Regions from separate parts of the Salinicoccus bachuensis genome, predicted to be linked through region 4. Evidence: riboswitches for the same ligand, from Rfam matches in the RefSeq annotation. Region 4 holds a riboswitch; each other region holds the start of a gene.
The links. A riboswitch is a leader RNA that binds a small molecule or an ion and turns the genes downstream of it on or off. The one in region 4 is predicted to bind thiamine pyrophosphate.
Positions count from the first base shown of each region.

Region 1: linked by a shared signal. The riboswitch ahead of RQP18_RS03680 (thiamine phosphate synthase) and the one ahead of tenA (thiaminase II) in region 4 are both predicted to bind thiamine pyrophosphate.
Region 2: linked by a shared signal. The riboswitch ahead of RQP18_RS04150 (YkoF family thiamine/hydroxymethylpyrimidine-binding protein) and the one ahead of tenA (thiaminase II) in region 4 are both predicted to bind thiamine pyrophosphate.
Region 3: linked by a shared signal. The riboswitch ahead of RQP18_RS05355 (ECF transporter S component) and the one ahead of tenA (thiaminase II) in region 4 are both predicted to bind thiamine pyrophosphate.

Region 1 covers NZ_CP138333.2:731,908-737,700, forward strand. Annotated here, with positions in the region: gene RQP18_RS03670 (aconitate hydratase) at 1-1,364, shown strand, start outside; gene RQP18_RS03675 (nucleoside hydrolase) at 1,456-2,391, shown strand; TPP riboswitch at 2,564-2,673, shown strand; gene RQP18_RS03680 (thiamine phosphate synthase) at 2,832-3,314, shown strand; gene RQP18_RS03685 (NAD(P)/FAD-dependent oxidoreductase) at 3,307-4,419, shown strand; gene thiS (sulfur carrier protein ThiS) at 4,409-4,609, shown strand; gene RQP18_RS03695 (thiazole synthase) at 4,612-5,379, shown strand; gene RQP18_RS03700 (ThiF family adenylyltransferase) at 5,379-5,793, shown strand, end outside.
Region 2 covers NZ_CP138333.2:830,217-836,009, forward strand. Annotated here, with positions in the region: gene RQP18_RS04130 (MFS transporter) at 1-970, shown strand, start outside; gene RQP18_RS04135 (O-methyltransferase) at 1,035-1,709, shown strand; gene RQP18_RS04140 (aldehyde dehydrogenase family protein) at 1,984-3,471, opposite strand; gene RQP18_RS04145 (VOC family protein) at 3,655-4,086, shown strand; gene RQP18_RS04150 (YkoF family thiamine/hydroxymethylpyrimidine-binding protein) at 4,135-4,722, opposite strand; TPP riboswitch at 4,804-4,900, opposite strand; gene RQP18_RS04155 (AEC family transporter) at 5,103-5,793, shown strand, end outside.
Region 3 covers NZ_CP138333.2:1,083,556-1,089,348, reverse strand. Annotated here, with positions in the region: gene mutS (DNA mismatch repair protein MutS) at 1-217, opposite strand, end outside; gene thiW (energy coupling factor transporter S component ThiW) at 267-752, opposite strand; gene RQP18_RS05370 (RicAFT regulatory complex protein RicA family protein) at 826-1,251, opposite strand; gene RQP18_RS05365 (energy-coupling factor transporter transmembrane component T family protein) at 1,401-2,192, opposite strand; gene RQP18_RS05360 (ABC transporter ATP-binding protein) at 2,185-3,588, opposite strand; gene RQP18_RS05355 (ECF transporter S component) at 3,591-4,169, opposite strand; TPP riboswitch at 4,239-4,329, opposite strand; gene RQP18_RS05350 (ABC transporter ATP-binding protein) at 4,378-5,793, opposite strand, start outside.
Region 4 covers NZ_CP138333.2:1,245,507-1,251,299, forward strand. Annotated here, with positions in the region: gene RQP18_RS06150 (AI-2E family transporter) at 1-456, opposite strand, end outside; gene RQP18_RS06155 (ABC-ATPase domain-containing protein) at 594-2,303, shown strand; gene RQP18_RS06160 (hypothetical protein) at 2,402-2,641, opposite strand; gene RQP18_RS06165 (hypothetical protein) at 2,752-2,925, opposite strand; gene RQP18_RS06170 (permease) at 2,925-3,812, opposite strand; gene RQP18_RS06175 (ArsR/SmtB family transcription factor) at 3,899-4,222, opposite strand; TPP riboswitch at 4,365-4,463, shown strand; gene tenA (thiaminase II) at 4,535-5,218, shown strand; gene thiD (bifunctional hydroxymethylpyrimidine kinase/phosphomethylpyrimidine kinase) at 5,211-5,793, shown strand, end outside.

The DNA.
Region 1 (5,793 bases), 510 kb from region 4:
TCATCGAGTATTACGGCCCTGGACTCGATGACCTTTCTGCAATGGACCGGCACGTCATCGCCAACATGGGTGCTGAACTCGGCGCAACGACATCGGTTTTTCCATCAGATGAGGAAGTGAAACGCTTCATGGAGACACAGGGACGCGCCGATGAGTGGGTCGAACTGAAGGCTGACGAAGGGGCAGAGTATGACGACCATGATGAAATCAACCTCTCGGAACTGGTGCCGCTGATTGCGAAGCCGACCAGCCCGGACAACGTGGTCTCTGTCGAGGAGATTGCAGGGCAGGAAATCTACCAGTCATACATCGGCTCTTCCGCAAACCCGGGGTATCGGGACTTTGCGGTCGCAGCAGAAATCGTCAAAGATAAACAGATTGCCAACGGCATTTCATTCGACATCAATCCGACATCACGCCTACTGCTCCAACAGCTGGTGGAGAATAAACATATCGCCAGTCTGCTTTCCTCAGGTGCACGGCTGCACCAGGCAGGATGCAACGGCTGTATCGGTATGGGACAGGCACCGGCGACAGACCAGAACAGTCTACGGACGACCCCGAGGAACTTCCCGGGACGATCCGGAACGAAGGAGGACAAGGTTTTCCTCTGCAGTCCGGAAATTGCAGCCGCTTCGGCGCTGACCGGTGTCATCACCGACCCGCGGACACTCGATATGGACTACCCAGAAATACCAGAAGCCGCAGCCATCAAAACGAATGAAATGCTCGAAGCCCCTCCGGAAGACACCAGCAACATCGAAATCACGAAGGGACCGAACGTGTCGACCATCCCGGATTTCGATCCAATCGAGGACAACTTCGACATGCCTGTGCTGCTCAAGATGGATGACAATATCTCGACGGATGAAATACTCGCCGGCGGATCAAGGGTACTGCCATTCCGCAGCAACATTCCAAAAATCAGCACATTCGTATTTGAAGGCATCGATGAGACCTATACGGAAAGGGCAGAGGAGAAGCTGGAAGAAGGCGGACACATGATTGTGGCCGGCAACAACTATGGCCAGGGTTCGAGCCGTGAGCACGCGGCACTTGCGCCCAGGTATCTCGGCCTGAAAGTGGTGCTGGTCAAAGACTTCGCCAGGATCCACCTGCAGAACTTGATCAACTTCGGTATTCTGCCGTTGACCTTCGCTGACCGAGAAGACCATAAGAAGATCGATGAGGGGGATGTCATCGAGTTCAGGAATGTCCATCAGGCCATCCGGGACGGAAACACATTCACCGTCCGGCTGAAGGACTCCGGTGAAGAGATTACGGTCAAGCACAGCATGACCAGCCGGCATCTTGATATCATGCTGGCCGGAGGCATCATCAACTGGGCGAAACAGCGACAATAATTTGGGAGAACAAAGGCTCTTTTATAGAGCCTTTTTATTTTGAGTCTACACTTCTGATATAATTCATGTATATGAAAGTGAGGGATACATAATGAAGAAAGTGATAATGGATGTCGACACGGGCGTCGATGATGCGCTGGCCATCCTGTATGCGCTGGAGAGCAGGCAGCTTGATGTACTGGGCATTACGACGGTGAACGGCAATGTGCCGCTTGAAATGGTAAACGTGAATACACTGAAGATACTGTCTCTGGCGGGCAGAGAAGAGATTCCCGTGCAACCGGGTGCGGATCGGCCGCTGCTGAGGGAATCGGAGCACGTCCACCATATCCATGGAGATGATGGCATCGGCAACGCACTGGACGGCTTCGAACATAACAACCAATGCGAGGCACAGTTTGCTGCGGACTTCATCATTGAACAGGCGAAAAATCATCCGGGAGAAATCACGCTGATCGCCGTCGGCCCCTTGACCAACCTGGCATTGGCATTCAGGAAGGAACCGAACCTCTCCAAATGGCTCAGTGAAGTGGTCATCATGGGCGGACTGGTGTCTGAAGCAGGCAGAGGGAACAAGCTGCCGAACTCGGAGTTCAATATCTTCACAGATGCCGAGGCGGCACGGATCGTCTTCCACAGTGGAGCGGAGACCACACTTGTGAGCCTTGATGTGACGAAACAAACACTGCTTTCAAGTTATGATGTCGAAGTGCTTGAAGGCAGGAAGTACCACGACTTCGTCAGGCAGTCGACGGAAGTCTACCGCGCCTTCAGCAAGGAGAGGTTCAACCTAGACGGCTGTGCACTGCACGACCCGCTTACGGTCGGGTACGTCCTGAACCGTGACTTCCTGAAGACGGAGAAGCACTATGTCGATGTGGAGACAATCAGCCCGCTCGGCTATGGCCAGACCATCTGCGACTTTGGCGGTCTTTTGGGCAAGGAACCCAACGTCACTATATGCACCGATGTGGACGGAGAAGCGTTCGTTGCGCATTTCCTGGAGACGCTTGGCAAGGAAGGGTGATCTGCCTGTTAGGGGTGGTTCAAAATTAGAATCTTGAAAAGCACCCTATCTCTCATTGTACGACTGGTTTATCGGATCATGATTGTATTTTGTAACGAAATAATTTAGAATGATAAATATAGGGCAATGATTCAAATTCACTTGCCGCAAAGATCCACCAACTGAATAAAACCGAAATCACTGGAAGAGCCTTTGTGAAAGGCTGAGATCAAAGTATCGACTTTGGAATTCCTTGAACCTGATCCAGTTCATACTGGCGTAGGAAAGTGACGTTACTTAAAAATATCTGCGTTATTTTTCTACATGAAAAATAACGCTTTTTTATTTGGGGTGTAAATATCTTTATCGCAATTACACATGACAAAGTACTGACCAGTGAAGATATTGAGCATTTTATGAACATTGAGCCTGTCGTTGACCGGTTGCTTTTGAGGACACGTATGAATTCAGTTGGGCTGATATTCTTCCTCAATATGCTGGTGAATAAGGGGTTCCCGAAGGATAAACTGATCATCCATAGCAACATCCGGGTGTTGGAAGCGCTTCGGTTGAAAGCCATTCACTTCAAAGAAGGGGATCCGATGGCATATGCCTATAAAGCGAGGCATCCAGAGATATCTGTCAGCATGTCGACACATTCCATGAAAAGCATCAGTGAGGCCAGGGAGAATGGTCTGGATCATGTCTTCTTTGGTCACGTTTTTGAAAGCGCTTCTAAAAAGGGAGTGCGACCGAGATCTTTGGATGAAATGGAGCGGGCTGTAGATATGGACATTCCGGTCATGGCTATCGGTGGAATTGGTCAGCACACGATAGGCGATTTGCCCGATGGGTTCAGCGGCATATGTGCCATTTCATTATTTATGGATCACAATCTTGAAGAAATCAGAGCAGTAAGAAGGGCGTGGTATGAGAATGTATGATGTTGCAGTTGTAGGATCTGGTGTCATTGGCATGTCCATAGCAAAAGCACTTGATGAATACGGCTTGAAAATAGCGGTAATAGACCGTGATGAGCCGGGTAAGCATGCTTCATATAAAGCCGGTGGCATGCTCGGTGCCCAGAATGAATTCAATGAAGACGGGGCTCTTTTCAGAATGGCCCTTGCATCGAGAAGCAGATTTGAGGCTCTGAGTCGGACATTCCTGGAAGAACATGATCTGGATATCGAATTCAGACAGGGGGGACTGATCAAGATGGCGGCAGATGAGGATGATATTCCTGATCTCGAATCCCAGTATCAATTTCTCAACAGCCATGATCCGCGGGTCCAGAAATTGAGCGAGCCGGCACTCGATAATTTGACACAGGGGTCGGTCGTATATCGCAATCTATCCATCCATATTCCAAATGATGGACAGATTAATGCATGGAAATATACCAGGGCACTGCTTACCTCAGTCATCACAAAAGGAATCGACCGTTTCTGCAGGACTGAAGTCCATCAGATATCGAAAAGATTCGATTCCTACATGCTGAAGACTTCAGCCGGTGATATCCATGCAGATAAAGTGATAGTTGCCGGAGGCGCATGGAGTGGGAAGTTGCTGGAAACTTATGATATATCACCCATGATTTCAGGTGTAAAAGGAGAGGTGCTGCTTGTTGAACATGAGGGTCTGAATATCGACCAGACAGTATTCATGACCAATGGATGCTACATCGTCCCCAAAAATAAAAATCGATTTCTGATCGGAGCGACAAGCTACTTCAATGATTTTTCAGTGGGCGTATCGGATGTCGGGACAGAATGGTTGAAAACTCAGGCCACAGCGACCATACCGGTACTTGCTGAAAGCCGCCTGCTGAAGAAATGGTCTGGTGTACGTCCATATACGGTTCGCGAACAACCAATCATGGACGAACTGAACAATGGACTCTTTGTCATCACCGGACACTATCGAAATGGCATTCTGCTATCACCACTCATTGGAGATCTCGTTGCGGACTGGGTCATCAAAAATCAGAGGCCCGAACTACTCAGGCCATTCCAAGTCACCAGAGGAGGTGTGGGTAATGGAATGTAGAATCAACGGGGATTCATTTTCTTTTGAGTATGAAATGAGTATCCATGAAATATTGGAATCGCTTGAACTGGATCATGACCGAATCATTGTCGAGCACAATAATGTGCTCATAAAAAAGAAGGATTTCAATGAATATATCGTAAGAGAAGCAGATAGGCTGGAACTATTAGAATTTGTAGGAGGCGGTTAATTTTGTTTAAGATAGGACCTTTTGAATTGGAATCAAGATTACTCTTGGGGACAGGCAAGTTTGAAAATGAGGAAATACAATCCGGTGCGATAGCCGAATCAGGAACGGAGGTACTTACTTTTGCCGTCAGACGCATGAATCTGTATGGCAAGAACCTTCCGAATCCTCTGGCAAACGTGGATTTGAATGATTTTATCACTTTTCCCAATACAGCTGGGGCAAAAACGGCTAAAGAAGCTGTAAGAATTGCCGAAATCGCAAGCCATGCTGGTGTATGTGACATGATCAAAGTCGAGGTGATTGGAGATGACAAGACCCTGCTCCCCGACCCTCTCGGCACATACGAAGCATGCAGGGTACTTCTGGAAAAAGGCTATATCGTATGCCCCTATACTTCAGATGATGTAGTGCTGGCGAGAAAGCTGGAGGAGCTCGGCGTCCATGCCATCATGCCCCTCGCATCCCCCATAGGCACCGGCCGTGGTATCAACAACCCCCTCAATATGAGGTATATTGTTGAACAGGCAAATGTACCTGTTATCGTGGATGCGGGAATCGGCTCGCCGAAAGATGCATGCCATGCGATGGAGCTCGGTGCAGATGCAGTACTATTGAATACGGCAATATCTGCTGCAAAAGATCCGGTCAAAATGGCAAGTGCGATGAAATTGGGGATAGAAGCCGGAAGGCTGAGTTATGAAGCTGGGAGGATTCCAGTGAAGTATACTGCACAAGCATCCAGTCCCGCCGACGGGCTTGGATTTCTATGATGGAACGCTACAATAGACAGGCAAGTTTCGCCCCCTTCGGGACAGAGGGCCAGCATCAGCTGATGAAAACACGGATAATGATCATGGGAGGCGGCGCATTAGGCAGTCATCTGGCAGAACAGCTTGCCCGTATGGGAGTGGGTCATCTGACGGTCATCGACATGGATGTCGTGGAACTGTCCAATTTGCATAGACAGGCGCTCTATGATGAACATGATGCCGAATCCATGTCTCCGAAGGTCGAGGTACTGAAAAAGAATATTGGCCGAATCAATCGACATGTCGGATTTGATGCTCTGCATGTCGAACTAACCCCGCGTAACATCGAAGAAATATTGAATGTTTATCAGCCGGATATCGTATTGGATGGCATGGACAACTTTGAGATGCGATTTCTAATCAACGAAGCATGTC
Region 2 (5,793 bases), 420 kb from region 4:
CGGAGGACTCGGCGCTGCGGGTGTCGTTGCAGCTGCGATAATGGAGAGTCCGATGCTGCTGTTCACCTCGTTCTTCATCTATGGTGCCGGCACGGCGACGAACCTGCAGGCGCGCTATGCCGGGACGGATCTGGCTGAGAAGCACCAGCGGGCGACTTCCGTCAGCATCGCCATGGTGAGTACGACACTCGGTGCCGTGGCCGGGCCGAACCTTGTCGGGGTGATGGGCGATTTTGCACGAATGATCAACGTGCCGGAACTCGCGGGCCCATTCATCCTGGCGGGTGCGGCATTCATCACGGCAGGGCTCGTACTGCTCCTATTCCTGCGTCCGGATCCGTTCAAGGTGGCCCGGGTACTCGAAGCGGAGCGTCAAAGAGTCGGAACCATCGATGAGACGGAGCGGACGGAAAACGATCAGCGCGGCATCGTGCTCGCCGCCCTCATCATGGTAGTGACGCAGATCGTCATGGTGGCTGTGATGACGATGACACCTGTACATATGGGGAACCACGGCCATGATCTCGGTGCGATCGGGATGGTCATCGGTTTCCATATTGCGGGCATGTATCTGCCGTCGCTCTTCACCGGCATACTGATTGACAAAATCGGCCGGGTGGCGATGACCATTGCAGCGGCTGTCATCCTGCTTATCGCAGGCATCATTGCAGCGGTCGCACCAGGGGAGTCACTTGCCATGATGGCCATTTCCCTGACGCTGCTCGGCGTCGGGTGGAATCTCGGCCTCATCAGCGGAACGACGATCCTGGTCGATGCGACGGTACCCGATTCCCGGGCGAAGACGCAGGGGACGGTGGATGTGCTGATTGCGCTCTCGGGCGCAGCAGGCGGGGCGCTGTCCGGCATCGTGGCCGCTGGCGCCGGATTCGGCTTCCTGTCCATCGCCGGCGGAGTGCTGGCACTTGGCCTCATACCGGCACTTTATCTGATGCATCCAGAAAAAAATTGAACCGTACGGGAAAATCCGAGTTTTCCGCCCCCATCTGTGCGGGTAAACGAGGAAAAATAAAATGATGGAGGCTCAGAAAATGGAAGAGACATGGAAGGCAGTCGATGAATATTTCGAAGAGAAGCTCGAGACGACGGATGACACGATGGAGCATATATTGAAAGAGACCGATGATGCAGGCATGCGGCACATCGAAGTGTCGAAGGCACATGGCAAGATGCTTTACCTGATGGCAAAGATGGTCGATGCCAAATCCATCCTTGAGATTGGCACCCTCGGCGGCTTCAGCACTGTATGGCTTGCCCGTGCACTGCCGGAGGGCGGCCGCATGGCGACGATTGAAGCGGATCCGAATCATGCAGAAGTGGCGCGCAGGAACATCGCCTCAGCCGATCTGCCTGGATCAGTGGATGTCATCGAAGGGCAGGCACTCGACAGGCTGCCGAAGCTGATGGAGCGTGGATATTCGCGTTTCGACCTCATCTTCATTGATGCAGACAAGGAGAACAATACGGAATACCTCAAATGGGCTCTGAAATTCTCCAACAAGGGCAGCGTCATCATCGTCGATAATGTCGTCCGGCAGGGACGGATCATCGATGACACGGAAGAGAAGGCCGTGCCGTATATCCGTCAGATGTTCGATATGCTGGAGCGTGATGACCGCATCGAGACGACCGCCATCCAGACTGTCGGCCAGAAGGGGTATGACGGCTTCCTGATGGGTGTTGTGAAATAGGACGGAATGGCATGCCATCTGCCATACCACTATCTAAACAGAATCTTTACTTTCCTTTAAACGAATATCAATATTCCGTTGATATGATGGAATCAGCTTCAGATCCACCTCCGGTTGTCTGAAGCCCCGTAAATCCCTTGCAAATATCAACTGGTTTCAATCAATCCCGATTCGTTACCTGTCTCCTTTGAATGGCAATCCCCCATTCAAAGGAGATTTTTTATGGAGAATAAAAAACGGACGACCTGTTCAGGTCGCCCGGATATTTTAAATTTTATTGGGGAATATGCGGAAGGTCCTTCGTCTTCGGCACGTTGATGGAATGGGAGTCCACGTATTCAAGCATGCCTTCCTCGCCGTATTCACGGCCGATGCCGGACTGTTTGACACCGCCGAATGGATAGCGGATGTCCAGTCCCTGGATTGCTGCGGTGTTGACCATCGTCACACCGGCTTCGATGCGTTTGGAGACTTCGATTGCGTGTTCTTCCTCACCCCACACAGAACTTGTCAGTCCAAGTTCGCTGTCGTTGGCGAGTTCGACCGCATGGTCGTCATCCTTGAATTTCAGGATTGGTACTGCCGGACCGAACTGTTCTTCGGCCACGATGCGGGAATCATAGTCGGCACCGAGTACGACAGTCGGATACATGAAGTAGCCGTTGTTGAAGAACTCCTCGTCTGCAACATTGCCGACCTGCCTGATGTCATAGCCGTTCTGTTTGGAGTCTTCGATGAGCTCCTGGACGAATTCGAGCTGTGCTTTGTTGTTGACGGGTCCGACTGTGGTCTCTTTCAGTGTCGGGTCGCCGATGCGGAGCCATTTATCCGCTGCTTCCATATACTTCTCGACGAACTGGTCATAGATGGATTCGTGCACATACATGCGTTTTGCAATCATGCAGATCTGTCCGCCTGTCAGGAAGTTAGAAATCACGACCCGACGCATGGCCGCTTCATCATTCACATCGAAATCATCGAGGAAGATGGCCGGGTCGTTGCCGCCGAGTTCAAGCGTCACGTTCTTGATCGTGTCTGCTGCAGCCTTCATGATGTGGCGTCCTGTATTCGTACCGCCGGTGAAGGCGATTTTGCGCACTTTATCGTTTGAAGTGAGCTCTATGCCGACATCTGCGTCACCGTTGACGATATTGAGGACGCCTGCAGGGAATTCTTCTGCGATGAGCTGCGTCACAAGCGTCACTGCAAGCGGCGCCATCGGGCTCGGTTTCAGTACCATCGTATTGCCGGCGAGCAGTGCCGGTGCAATCTTCTCTGTGGAGAGGGCCAATGGATAGTTCCATGGACTGATGGCGGATACCACACCAATCGGATCATGGCGCAGGATGTTCTTGCCACGCTCATCTTCGTTGACCGCTTCACTATAGACGCGTTCTGCGTTCTCCACTGCGTACTCCATGAACATGAGGGAAACCGTCATTTCGCCTTCTGCATCATAGACCGGCTTGCCGTGCTCACGGGAAAGCAGTTTGACCAGGTCTTCCTGGTTGTCCTTTATCTTCTGAATCCCCTTCTGCATGCGTTCGATGCGGTCCTTCATCTCCGTGTGCTTCCAGGATTTGAACGCCTCATCTGCAGAATCGATCGCTTTTTGTGCCTCTTCTACTGTATTTTGCGGCCAATAGCCCGCTGTTTCATCCGGTTTCGCCGGATTCTCACGTGGTTCGTGACTCTGTGCTTCGACTATTTCGCCGTTGATATATGCATTCACTGTCAGTGGTGTCGCGAGTTTAAGTGCCAATGTGACTGCCTCCTTATATTACTGATTATCCATTAATATCAATTCCCGGCAAGGCGGGGAGCAAAACATTCTGGACGAAGCCGGCCGGCATTGGCCAAGTCCGCATCCATTTCTATTTTATGGTATATTTATAGTATAAAAATGCTCTAGACTTACGCATCCTAATCGCAAAGGGGAATTGCCATGGACAGGATCAACCTGATTACGCTCGGTGTAAAACATATTTCGGACGCAGTCGATTTCTATCGTAAAATGGGGTTTGAGGCTTCCATCATGGGACACGAAGATGCGATCGAAATCGTATTCTTCAGGATGAAGGGGTCGAAGCTCGCCCTTTATCCACTGGAGAAGCTGGCGGGGGAGACAGGGCGCGAAGCAGTCGACACGGAAGGAAAGTTCAATGGCATTACACTTGCCTATAATGCAAAATCCGAAGCGGAAGTGGACCAGGTGCTGAAGCGGGCCGGAGAAATGGGTGGTGAGATCATCAGTCCCCCAGCTCCTACCGAGTGGGGCGGTTACAGCGGCTACTTCGCGGATCTTGATGGCTACTGCTGGGAAGTGGCATATGGCGCGGACTGGGAATTCGATGAGAATGACATGCTGATCATCTGATACGGAAAAAGGAACGCTCCATGATGGGGCGTTCCTTTTCATATCGTCCTATCTGTTTGACGGACTGTTGGCTGAAATCGTGAATGTCATCGTCGTGTGGCTTATCGCTTCCTGCACTTTCGTGAACGACGACTCCATGGCATTGAAGATATCTGCGGCTTCACCGTCGAGCCGTGTGGCGTAGTGGCTTGGGCTGACCGTGACACCCGCTTCCTTCGACAGGTCGATCTGCTCGTAGATGACGTCCATATAATTGGTCGTATTCATCGGATAGAGCGCGAACTTGCATCCTGCTTTCTGCTGGATGTCTGTTGACGCTGCTTCATTCATACGCTCTGATGACACATCCATATGCGTATCCCCGGAGGAGTCGCCCGGACAGCCGATGGAGAAGGTGCCGCTCATTTCCACATGTTTCCCCGTTTTTGCCGCCTGCAGATAGACCGCCTTCACCACATCGAAAACGTGCTCGATCCGTCCCCGCACACACGTCGAGACATCATCCGTGTCTTTCCATACTTTCGATGTGACGACCTGATCCAGTGCGCCGAGGATCACATCAGCGAAGTCGTCGCTCATCACACTCAGGTTGAACTGGCAACCTGCAATCCGTTCCGTTCCACATTCCTGTACCATACATCATGCCTCCAATGATTTTATTGAAAATGAAAAAGCTGCACTCCCGAGGGAATGCAGCGGATGTATGGAGTGGTGCGTACATACAAGGCTGCACTTCCCCACGCTGGTGTTATCCAGATCGGGTGGTAAGGGTCCGGTTTCTCCGTCTCAGCCTAAGGCGCCCCCAGTGCATCGGTATGCAGTTTTCATTACAATTTCCATGATAGCGGATGAAGGTGCGGCGTGTAAAGTGGGGGCTGTCCATTGCCTCCACAGTTAGGATGACTCAGCCCTAAGGCGTATATCCTAGTTTGGAAGCGGTTGAAGAGGCAGTGCTTTAGAGAAGAGCTGGTGCAGAATGGTAGAATATAGGGGTGAGATTGGAAAGGAGGGAGGCTATGGCCTACATCTCCCTTGTATTTCTGGATGTCATCCTGCCGATTCTGATTCTGCTTGGTGTCGGCGTCATACTCCAGAAGAAGTTTGAATTTCGTCTGAGGCCGATTGCGAACCTCGTGACGTACTGTTTTCTGCCGTCTGCCGTATTCCTGAATATTTATGAGGCGGACATCGACTTTGAACTGCTGGGACAACTCGCACTGTATCTGACGCTGTTCATCGCTTCGATGATTGTCGTCGGTGAAATATTCGTCCGTCTGCTCGGACTTCGCGGCGGGGAACGGACCGCTCTGAAAAACAGCGTGTCGCTGATGAACTCCGGCAACTATGGGCTGCCGGTCAGTCATCTTGTATTCAGCGCCAACCCGGTGGGCGTATCAGTGCAGATCATCGTGCTCGTCGTACAGAATCTGCTGACATTCACGTATGGCCTGTACAACCTGCGGTCGAATGCGAAGTCCATCGTGGAACTTTTCCGCGAACTGCTCAGGCTGCCGATCATCTATGCGCTTGTGGCCGCATTCATTCTGCAGGCATTCACCATCGAACTGCCGAGTTTCATCAGCGTGCCGGTCGAGCAGCTGGCCGGCGGGTTTGCCGCCCTCGCGCTGCTCCTGCTCGGCATGCAGCTCGCACAGATCGAAATCCGCTCGTTCCACAGGGTCATCGCGTGGAGTGCCCTCGGCCGAC
Region 3 (5,793 bases), 160 kb from region 4:
TATAGCCCTTTGCAGAATGATAGGGGACGCCGCACATCGGGATGGGATCCTTCTTCTTGTCCCGTGATGTCAGGGTGATTTCAAGAACCTTGCTCGCTGTAATCGCATCATCGTAGAACAGCTCGTAGAAATCACCCAGTCTATAGAAGAGCAGCACTCCCGGGTGCGCCTCCTTGATATTCAGATATTGTTGCATCATTGGTGTTACAGTAGCCATCTAAACACTTCCATTACTAAAATATAACTGCATTATATCATGCAGCCCTTCAAATGTTGAACTGCTTTAGGATCCCTTTTTCATCCAGCTGCCTGAGCAGAAGCCATGAGACCACCGAACCGATCATCGTGCTGACGAGAAATGCCGGCGCCAGCACCCAGAAGAAATCCCTCTCCAGACCGAGTATCATGATCAGCGGCAGAGTGGCGAGCGAACCGATTACGCCCGTACCCAGTACCTCTCCGATGGCGGAGACGCCGAGCTTTTTGAATTTCCTGTACAGTATGAACGCGACGAGCGCCCCGAGCATGCTGCCTGGATAGGCGAACGGGGACCCCGTCCCCATCATGATCCGTATCGTGGATGACAGGAATGCCTGGACGATGGCCCATGGCCCTGTAAATACGACGGAGAGGACATTGATGAGGTGCTGTACAGGTGCAGCCCTGATCGGTCCTACGGGTATGATGATGAACATGCTGAGTACGACGTTGAGTGCGGTGAGCACACTCGTAATGGTCATTTTTCTGGTCATTCCATCACTCTCCTTTGAAAAAAGGGCCACGCATCCCTATACGGATGCGTAGCCCTTATGAATTTAATGTTTTTTATTTATTTTCCTGGTTCGGCATATTCCTCATTGCCGCTCCGGTCTCGCCCTGGAGCAGATCTCCGCCCGTGGAAGTGATGATGTCATTCGTCACTGTCTGGCTGATGGCATGGGAGACCATCTGAAGCAGTTCGTTGACCTCTCCCTGGGATTCCTTGAACTGGTTGACGATCGGCATTTCGTCGAGTTCCGCCTCGACTTTCTTGATCTTCTCTTCGGTCATCTGATATGCGCGTTCCTTGCCGTAGTTCTGGAAGTTGACCGCCTGCTTCTGCAGACTTTTCAAACTTGCCATCTTTTCCCTGACATCCTTATTTTCATGGATCTTGGCTTCGGCCTTCTTGAAGAAGTCCACCTGTTCCGTCTGGGCGATCATGTTGCCGAGCCCTTTCGCTTCTTTCACAATATCATCTTTCGTATACATTGAACTGCCACCTTTTCCCTATTTTAAAACCATCCATAAGATGATTCATTATACTTTCATCCATTGTCCGCAATCTGATACGGTTGCTGAAATCTCCTATCAGTATATACGTTTTTCTCCCATATTTCAAAACTATTCGACCCCGGAATTCATCTCGCGTCCACAGTGTCAAACGGGCTGAACCATCCCCCGAGGAAAGAGGAGAGGATGACACCGAGAAGGATGAGCAGGATGAAGTGGAAGTCATGGATGGAATAGATGGTGCGGTGGTAATAGGTTCTCGGTCCGTCGTCGAACCCTTTGGATTCCATGGCGACCCCGAGACGCCAGGCCCGCCTGATGCTCTGGCTGAGCAGGGTGACGATCGTCGATATGAACCCCTGCAATCCGCTGATGTACTTGCGGTGGATCAGTGCCCGTCTCACTTTGCGGGCACGCCTCAATGCAAGATATTCACCCGCAATGATCGGCACCATGCGGAGTGCCGCCATGAACGAATAGGCATACTTCGGCTTCAGCCCCCCTTGCTGCATCAGACTGTAGAAGACGTCCGTGATGCGTGTAGTGAAGACGATGAGTGCTCCGAAGAAGGAGAGCGTGATGCCGCGCATCATGATATGCAGGCCGCGTACAGCACTCTCTTCGGTGACATGGATGATTCCAAACTGGAAGACTGTCGTCGTCCCTTCGCCGTAGAGGATCATATACAGGCTTGAAATGAAGCCGAAAAACAGGATGATACCTGTCAGGAGTGCGATATAGACGTACTTCACACCGCTCAATATGAAAAGCAGAATGAACATGATGACCGACAGATGGAAAAGGTGGTTTGGGTCATGGATGAGGATGACGGTCAGAAACAGCCCGACGGCCACAAGGATTTTGACGAGGGGATTGACCCGGTCGGCGAATGTGCTGTAGCGCTTCACCGCTTCAGGCATGTCCATCCCCCCGTTCGACAAGGCGTCCGTCTTCAATCAGCAGGCGTCTCGATGGATAGCGCTTCATGATCTCCGCATCATGGGTGATCATGATGACGCTCGTCCCCCGCTTCACCATGTCGTGAATCATCGTGAGCAGGCCGAAGGCATGACGCTGGTCAAGACCGAATGTCGGTTCATCGAATATGATGACTTCCGGCACCCCGCCTGCCGCCGTCGCGACACTCAGACGCCGCTTCTGCCCGGTGGATATTTCCAGCGGATGCAGATGAGACACATGTCCGAGTCCGAAGCGTTCGAGCAGTGCATCCGTCTCCCGGCGTGCCGTCCTGTCATCATGGTGCATCTCCAGATTGATGAACACTTCGTCGAACACACGGTTCGTAATGAACTGCAGCTCCGGATTCTGGAAGACCGGATAGACTCTGCCCTCGAGATGCCGCGTCCTGCCGACCCGGCTGCCCCCAAAAAATACCTTGCCTCCTGAGGGAATGAGTTTCATCAATGCGAGCAGCAGGCTCGATTTTCCCGTGCCATTGTCCCCTTCGAGTGTAATCCATTCACCCTTTCCGATCCTCAGATCATCTATCGTCAAAAGACGCCTGCCCCCTCTTCTGATGGAGAGGTCCCTTGCTTCCATCAGTGTACCGGACCCCGGTGCAATTTTCGGGAGGACAGGGGCGTCCTGCCACGAACATGGATGCCACACGCCGTATTGGTCGAGCAGCCGGCGATGCTCGTCCAGCATTTTTCCGGGTGTGGCGGAACACACGATTACACCGTCATCATTCATCAGTATCACCCGGTCGACCGTGTGCCATAGTTCTTCGACACGATGTTCGACGATGACGACGGTCAGATCATTCCACATCGCCCTCACGGTATCCCAGAGATGAGCCGCCGATTTGCTGTCCAGCATGCTTGTCGGCTCATCCAAAAACAGCGTGTCTGCCTGCTGGAGCAATGCCGAGGCGATGGCGAGCTTCTGCTTCATGCCTCCTGACAGCGTCTGGATGGCGCTCTCCGGGGCCACATCAAGCCCGACCATGCTGAGCGCTTCCGTGAACAGGGGTTCCATCTCCTCCTCAGCCACCTGCCTGTTCTCGAGGACAAAGGCGAGCTCTTCGGCGACTGTCGGCATCGTGAACTGGGAATCCGGATCCTGGAAGACGTATGCACAGGACGCGGGCATTTTGAGCCGATCCGCCTTCATCGGTATGGTGATCGTATCCGGTATGAGGCCCCCGAGCACATTGAGCAGGGTGCTCTTGCCCGAGCCGCTCGGCCCGACGATGAGCACCTTTTCACCCTCCCCTATTTTCAGGTCGAGATCGGTGAAGAGAGGCGATTCTGATTCCGGGAACCGCAGACGCAATTTTTCCACTTCGATGCACATGATCAAAGCCCTTCTTCAGCAGCATGGCCATTGCCGACGAGTTTCAGCACACCGGTCTCCTTCAGCGCACGGTACAATAGGTGCGCCAGCCAGCCGGCAATGAGTGCACCACTCAGCACCCTGAAACCGAACATCAACAGCAGATTCCATGTCGCCAGCTGGCCGAGGTAGCCGTAGTACCAGTCGAGTGGGAACGTCGCGAGCGCAGCTGAGATGCCGGCGATGACCGCCACCATCAGGGATGTGCTTTTGTACTTCACGATGGCGAATACGATTTCGCATGCAAGCCCCTGGATGAGTCCGTACACGATCAGCATGACATCGAACTGCAGCATGACGATCGTTTCACCGGATGCCGCTGCAAATTCCGCAATCAGTGCCACGCCGGGTTTCCTTATGATGAGATAGGCGACCACCGCTGCGATGAACCACATGCCGTACAGCAGCTGATTGAGGTGCAGTCCGAGCGGTTCGAGCGCCGTATAGACCCCACCCCATATCGAATAGATGAACGAGAATACCAGGGCGACGACGACCGTGATCAACACATCGGTCAGGGTCAGCCCTTTTCTTTTTGCCATGTTACCAACCTCCATAAATTATTTTCCAAATAAAAAAACACACCACTAGCGGAGTGGTGTGCATATTATATGTAAAATATGCCACTTCCCTACGCTAGTATGATCTAGATCAGGTGATAAGGGTAATTCTCAGTCCTTGCGGACACCCCTAGTGGTGGTTATTTATTCGGTTGGTTCCATGATAGTACACTTTCCGAATTTTGTGAAGTCATTTATTGTCGGCGACCATCTGGTAGTAGCGGCCGCGCTGTCTGATGAGCTCCTCTTCAGAACCGCTTTCGACCAGTTCACCGAGCTCCATGACGAAGATCCGGTCCACGGCCTTTATCGTATTCAGCCTGTGGGCGATGATGATGCTCGTCCGATCCTTCATCAGCCGCTCGAGCGCCTCCTGGATTTTGAGCTCCGTCACCGTATCGATGCTGCTCGTCGCTTCGTCCAGGAGCAGTATGGCCGGATCCGTGATCAGGGCCCTGGCAATCGATATCAGCTGCTTCTGTCCCTGGGAGATGAATCCTTCATCTGCTTCCAGCACGGTATCATAGCCCTCCTCGAGTGCAACGATGAATTCGTGTGCGTTGGCAAGTTTCGCCGCCTCCACCACTTCCTCATCCGTCGCATCGAGCTTGCCGTAGCGGATGTTTTCCCTGATCGTCGATTCGAACAGGTAGGGATCCTGCAGCACGAAAGCCGTCTGCGAACGGACTGTCGAACGGCTGTAGTCGAGGATGTTCTGTCCATCAATCCTGACCGCTCCGGAATCCGTTTCATAGAATCTTGCCAGCAGCTGCATGACGGTCGTCTTGCCCGCACCGGTCGCGCCAATCAGGGCAACCGATTCGCCTGCATCTATCCTGAAGCTCAAGTTTCTGATGGTCGGGTTTTTCTGCGTCGGATCGTAGGAGAAGGAGACATCATCAAATTCAATCTCACCCTTTATGGTGCTGTCCACAATCGTCCCCTCGTCCTTTTCGGGCTCCGAATCGATGATGCCGAATACACGCTCTGCACCGGCGATGGCCGAAAGCACCTGATTGAACTGGTTGGAGAGGTCGGCAAGCGGCCGCGTGAACTGCCTGGCGTACTCTGCGAACACGACGATGGTGCCGATGGTGACGAGTCCGTCCGTATAGAAGACGAGCAGGCCGCCAGCGCCGGCCACGATGGTGAAGCTGACGTTGTTCAGCATGTTCATCACCTTCGGGATGAAGCCGGCATACAGGAATGCCCAGAACGTGATGTCCCTGAGATTGCCCGCCTTTTCATTGAAGTTGCGGATCGCCGTCTCCTCCTGGGAGAACACCTTGACGATCTCCTGGCCGGAGACCATCTCCTCGATATAGCCATTCAGCTCCCCGGTCGCCCGCTGCCGCTTCTTGTAGAGCGGTCCGGTACGCCTTGTGATGAAGCCTACAGCAAATATCAGCACCGGAATGATCAGCACGGTGAGGAGGGTGAGCAGCGGACTCAGGTACAACATGACACTGATCGTGCCGATTAGTGTGACGATGCTTGTCGTGAACTGGATGAATGATGTATTGAGCGTCTGTGAAATCGTCTCGATGTCATTGGTCATGCGGCTCATCAGCTCGCCGTGCTGCCGCTTGTCGTAGAAGGAGACCGG
Region 4 (5,793 bases):
GATCCATGAGCCGACATTGGAAGCCCAGTCGGAAAATTGTCCGGCTATGCTGTTTGCCTGTTCCTGGACAGAAGCTGGAAGGTGTTCACGCTGACTCAGGAGAGATCTTATATATTCTTCTGTGCTTCTGATGATGCCGGGAGCATTATTCACAAAAGAATTGATCTGACTGGCAACAATTGGTGCAATAAGGATGTAAAACAGCCATATAATTGCTCCCAGCAAAACAAAAATAAGCAGGATGGCCGACCATTTGGGAAATCCCTTTTCCTGCAGGAAATACAACACAGGTCTTGTCAGATAAAAAAGTACTCCACCAATCAGCAAGGGGAGAAAGATGGTCTGTGCGACTACAAAAATTGGAGAAAATATTCCTTGAACTTCCATAAACAAGCGAATAATCAATAATAGGAAAATAATAGCGACAGCTGTCCGAAACCAGACTTTATGTGTCATTCAAACACTCCTTTCTCTTATACTTCATACCCGGATGGCTGCATTATATTTCAGGATGGCTATACTTCGTCCAGATGGATTGCTAAAATCAGGGATGGGTATATAAAATGAAGCATATGAGATAAAGGAGAATCTGAATGAAGGACGCTAAGCAGTTTGATCAATTGCTGAAAAGCCTGGATGGGCAGAAATATGGCGCATACAAACGGTTGAAGGGAACATACCGGTTTGAGCGGTTCAGACTGGCCGTGGACAATATCCAGTCCGATCCCTATGCACCGCCATCCAAAATGCGGATCATCATGGATAAAGCTACAGCTGGTATTCCTGATGAACTGATGGATGCCAAAAATAAAATCATCGCAGTATCCGACTTTTTAACGCGGACGTTTGCAGAGCAGATACAATCCCACAAAAATGCATCGAAGGGGAAGAGCAGCATCCAGATTGACAGATGTGGGCAGGAGATTCTGGAGCGCACTTCCGTCATGGTCGGGCAAAAGGAGCTGGAAGTGCGTTTTGAAGTCGGGATGCCTGCAGCAGGCAGAAAGATTCTGGGCAAGGCGGCTGCACACATCTTCATGGATATACTTCCGGATATAGCCGAAAAGGCCCTGCTGTATCGCAACCTGGACCAGGAGGCACTCAAGAAACAAGTGACCCTCATGGTCGACCAGGTATATGTGCAGAAGGAATTGGCACGCAGGAATCTGGTCGCTTTTGTGGCGAATGATTCTATTCTACCCCGTAAAAGCGGCGTCTCCGACAGGCCGATGGAGGATGCCGTCCCATTTGTGAGCCCTAAAAGGTTTGAAATCGAAATTTCCCTGCCGAGTGGACGAACGGTGACCGGTATGGGTATCCCGGAAGGGATCACCCTGATCGTCGGCGGTGGGTATCATGGAAAGTCGACCTTGCTCCAGGCTCTGGAGCGCGGGGTGTACCATCACATTCCAGGAGATGGACGGGAGATGGTAATCACCCGGCCAGATGCTGCAAAGATACGTGCCGAAGATGGACGCAATATCGAAAAGGTGAACATCAGTACCTTCATCAACAATCTGCCGGCCAAAAAGGACACGAGTGTGTTTTCGACTGAAAATGCCAGTGGGAGCACCTCGCAGGCGGCAAATGTAATGGAGGCTCTGGAATATGAGTCGTCCCTTCTGTTAATCGATGAAGATACTTCCGCTACGAACTTCATGATTCGTGATGCAAGGATGCAGAAGCTGATTGCACCGGATAAGGAACCCATCACACCGTTTTCCAGCAAAGTGAAGCCGCTGTATGATGCTAGGGGTGTCTCTACCATACTGATTGTCGGCGGTTCCGGAGATTATTTTGAAGCGGCCGATCAGGTCTTCATGATGGATGAATACAGGCTGAAGGATGTCACGGAGGCGGCCAAGGAAATTGCAGCTACGGAAGGGTACAGACGGGAGACTGCCTCTGACAGTCAATTCGGCGAAGTGTCTTCCAGAATACCCTTGAAAGCTGGATTCTCCAAATCCGGGAAGGATGGACGGCTGAAACCAAAGGGCAGGACCAGCATCCTGTTTGGCAGGGAGCCGATTGACATGTCCGGGCTGGAGCAGCTCGTCGATGCCAGTCAGACGAACTGCATTGCCATCATGCTGGATTATTTCAGGAATGAAATACTGGATGACAGACGGACGCTGTCCGAAGCCGCCGATCTCATCTATGCACATATCGAAAAGAACGGTTTGGATGCAATCTCACCCTATACCGGCCATCCAGGGAATCTGGCACTGCCCAGAAAACAGGAGTTCTGTGCTGCCATCAACCGTTACCGTGGCTTGAAAATGAAAGGCCGAACAGAAAAATAAGACGATAAAAAACAGCAGCTTCCAAGTGGGAGCTGCTGTTTTGGCTTGTTGGAGCGTTCATTCAAAGTCCGCCTGTTCCAGTGAGATATCGATTGGATCTATCTGTACTGGTTGAACTGGTTGTCGCCTTTTTCCTGTTCGACCTGGTCTTCTGCATCATTGACCTTCCCTTGCGTTTCATCCTGTTTTGACTGGACTTTGGATTTCTCATCCTTGAAATCCTTCTGTTTGGCCTGGGCCTTTTCTTTCATCTGTTCCTTTTGGCTTTTGCCTTCTTCTGCTTTCTGCTCTGCTTCTTTCCTCATCTGTTCCTGCTGATCTTTATTTTCTTCTATCATGGTCATACACTCCTTTGCATTTTGATATAAGTGATATAATTTGTTTTACCTTCTTAGCCCTGCAGTTAAACAATGTAATGTACAGGCATCGACTGGTTTTGACTTGAGTGTCATTTTTCAGCAATCTTTTGATTGCCTTGTGTTTCCTGGGCTCCACTTTCATTTTCCATCTTCTCGTCCTGCCTTTTTTCTTCAATCTCCAATGAACAGCAGTCTTTTTCTTTGGGGATGATTTTTTTGATCAGATCCTTCATGCCCATCTTTTCCACCTCCTTCGTCTGCATTAGAGCAATATATTAAAAATGATTCCTGTACTTACGGCTGCGAACAGTATTACGGAGATGAAGGCCACCAGAAACCGCTTCCTGAAAAGTTTTGACAGGAGAACCACCTCCGGAATGCTTGCGCCGGCACCACCGATAATCAGTGCAATGACGGTTCCAAGGGACATGCCTTTGGATACCAGGGCGTCTGCGATGGGAAGCATCGTTTCAGCACGGATATACATCGGAATGCCCACCACTGAAGCGATGGAGACGGACAGGAGGCCGTCTCCACCCGCATACCCTGTAATGAATGCTTCAGGCACAAATCCATATATGAATGCACCGATGAATACACCGATGAACAAGTACGGTAACATTGGGAAGAGAAATCCCCATGCATCCTCCATCGCCTGTTTTACTTTTGAGTCTTCTTCCATCGGCACCTGTTCTTTTCTTACTTTCATTCCGACCTCCTTATAGGTTTTTGCCAGATCCAGTCTTGAAAAAATGGCGCCTGCAAAAATGCTGAAAATACCAAGAACAACAAAGTAGACGAGTGCGACTTCCCATCCAAGCAGTGCCCATAATGTGAACATCATCACCGGATTCATCAATGGGGAAGCAATCAGAAAACTCATCGAAGGGCCAAAAGATGCCTTCGAGTTCAACAGGCCTGCCAGAATGGGGATGGTGGAGCAGGAACAGAAAGGGGTGGCCGCACCAAAAAGTGTACCGAGCATATAACCTGCTATTTTGTTGGGGTGATTCAGCACCTTCCTTATCTTCTCTTCTGATACTATCTGCTGGAGCAGGCTGACGAAAAAACTGACGATGATGAACAGGGCGATAAGGGTGGTGAATAGAAGGAAAAACGTCCGCAGGAATTCGGTAATGGAATCAGTCATCATCTTGGCTCCTTATCATTATATTTATCAAAAGTATTTGATTTATAAATCAATAAAAATTGATTTATAGTATAAAAAAGATACCATCATAAGATGGTTGAGCAAGTATCTTCTGACAATGTACCCTGCAAATGTGATTCATTGACTCTGTAGTAGTTCCAAGTTCCATGCTTTTCGGTCGAAAGGATATCCGCATCGACAAGCTTCTTCAAATGGTAGGAGATTTTCGACTGTTTCAGATCCAGCATTTCCTCCAGATCACATACACAGAGCTGCTTATTGGTACTTTTGCTGATTTCATTGATTATCTTCAATCGCGTCCTGTCCGCAAGTGCATTGAACATCTGCTCATAGGTTTCCAGGTTTTTTTCATAGGCCGTACCATCCTTGCTGTTCGTCGGTTGCACCATTCCCGCCCTCCTTATTAAATCAATTTTATTTGATATATATATAGTGTATATCTTTCCTTTTGAAAATGCAAGCATATTGAAATTTCCGATTATTGTTTGACATGGGCGTGAATCTTCACTATTATTGGAGTCAATCGAATAGCAACACCACTAGGGGTGCTTTTTGCTGAGACAGCCGTTGGGCTGATCCCTTGGACCTGATCTGGATAATACCAGCGTAGGGAAGTGGGTTGGTCCGGCATATCCTGCCTCCATACTGAACCCGTTTCCTGCGCTGGAAACGGGTTTTTATATTGGAAAAGGAGAGATCATATGCTGACTGAAGAGTTGAGAAATGAAGCGGAACCGATCATCGAAGCAATCTATAATGACACTTTCATCCAGGGGCTGATACATGGAAACATCGATGCGGCTGCAGTCATCCATTACCTGAGGGCGGATTCATTGTATTTGGAGGAGTTTGCGAATCTCTATGCAATGCTGATTGCCAAATCCGATTCGAAGGACACTGTGAAATTCCTTCTGAGTCAGATGGAATTCCTGCTCGAAGGTGAAAGCGAAGCGCACGCAGTACTGGCGCAGGCGGTCGATATGCCCTATGAGGATATCATCAGGGACGGGGCGTGGTATCCATCCGCCGACCACTACATCAAACATATGTACTTCAATGCATTCTCGAGGGAGAATATCGCATTCACTTTGAGTGCGATGGCACCATGTCCATATGTCTACAGAAGGATTGCCGAGAAGGCGATGGCGCGGCATACATTTGAAGCCGGCCATCCTTATCGCGGCTGGTTTGAATTCTACGCCAGGGACATGGATGATACGCTCGATGTGATGCTGACGATAATCGATAACGAAGCGGAAAGAATGCCGGCTGAAGACATGAAGCAGCTCAGAAGGAATTTCATCGAAAGTGTGGAACATGAAAGGCGCTTCTTCAATATGGCGGCGACGAAAGAACGCTGGATGGAGGTGGATGTCCATGCATAGGATGCCGATTGCACTGACGGTGGCAGGAACGGACCCAACCGGCGGCGCGGGGGTGCTGGCAGACAGCAAGGCCTTCCATTCGAGAGGCGTATACGGCATGGCGGCCGTGACTTCGCTGACTGCCCAGAATACGATGGGCGTACAGGATGTGTTCAATGTTCCTGCAGAGTTTCTGGAGAAGCAGCTCGAGAGCATATTCAGTGACGAAGTGCCCCATGCGATGAAGAGTGGAATGGTCGCGACAATCGATATGATGGTAGTGGTTGCGAATATGGTGGAGGATTATAATATTCCTTTCGTCATCGATCCGGTCATGATCGCCACGAGTGGAGATGCGCTGATAGAAGAGGAATCGATCGAATTCCTCAGGAGTACGCTGCTTCCTGCGGCACTTACCGTCACGCCGAACATCCATGAGGCCGAGAAGATTACAGGGCATAAGATCGAGAAGGAAGCGGATGTCAGGAAGGCCGCCCGAATATTCCTTGATGAAATCGGTGTGCACAGTGTGACGATAAAGGGTGGGCATTTGGAAGGTGATGCTGTGGATTATCTTTTTACGCATGAGGACACAG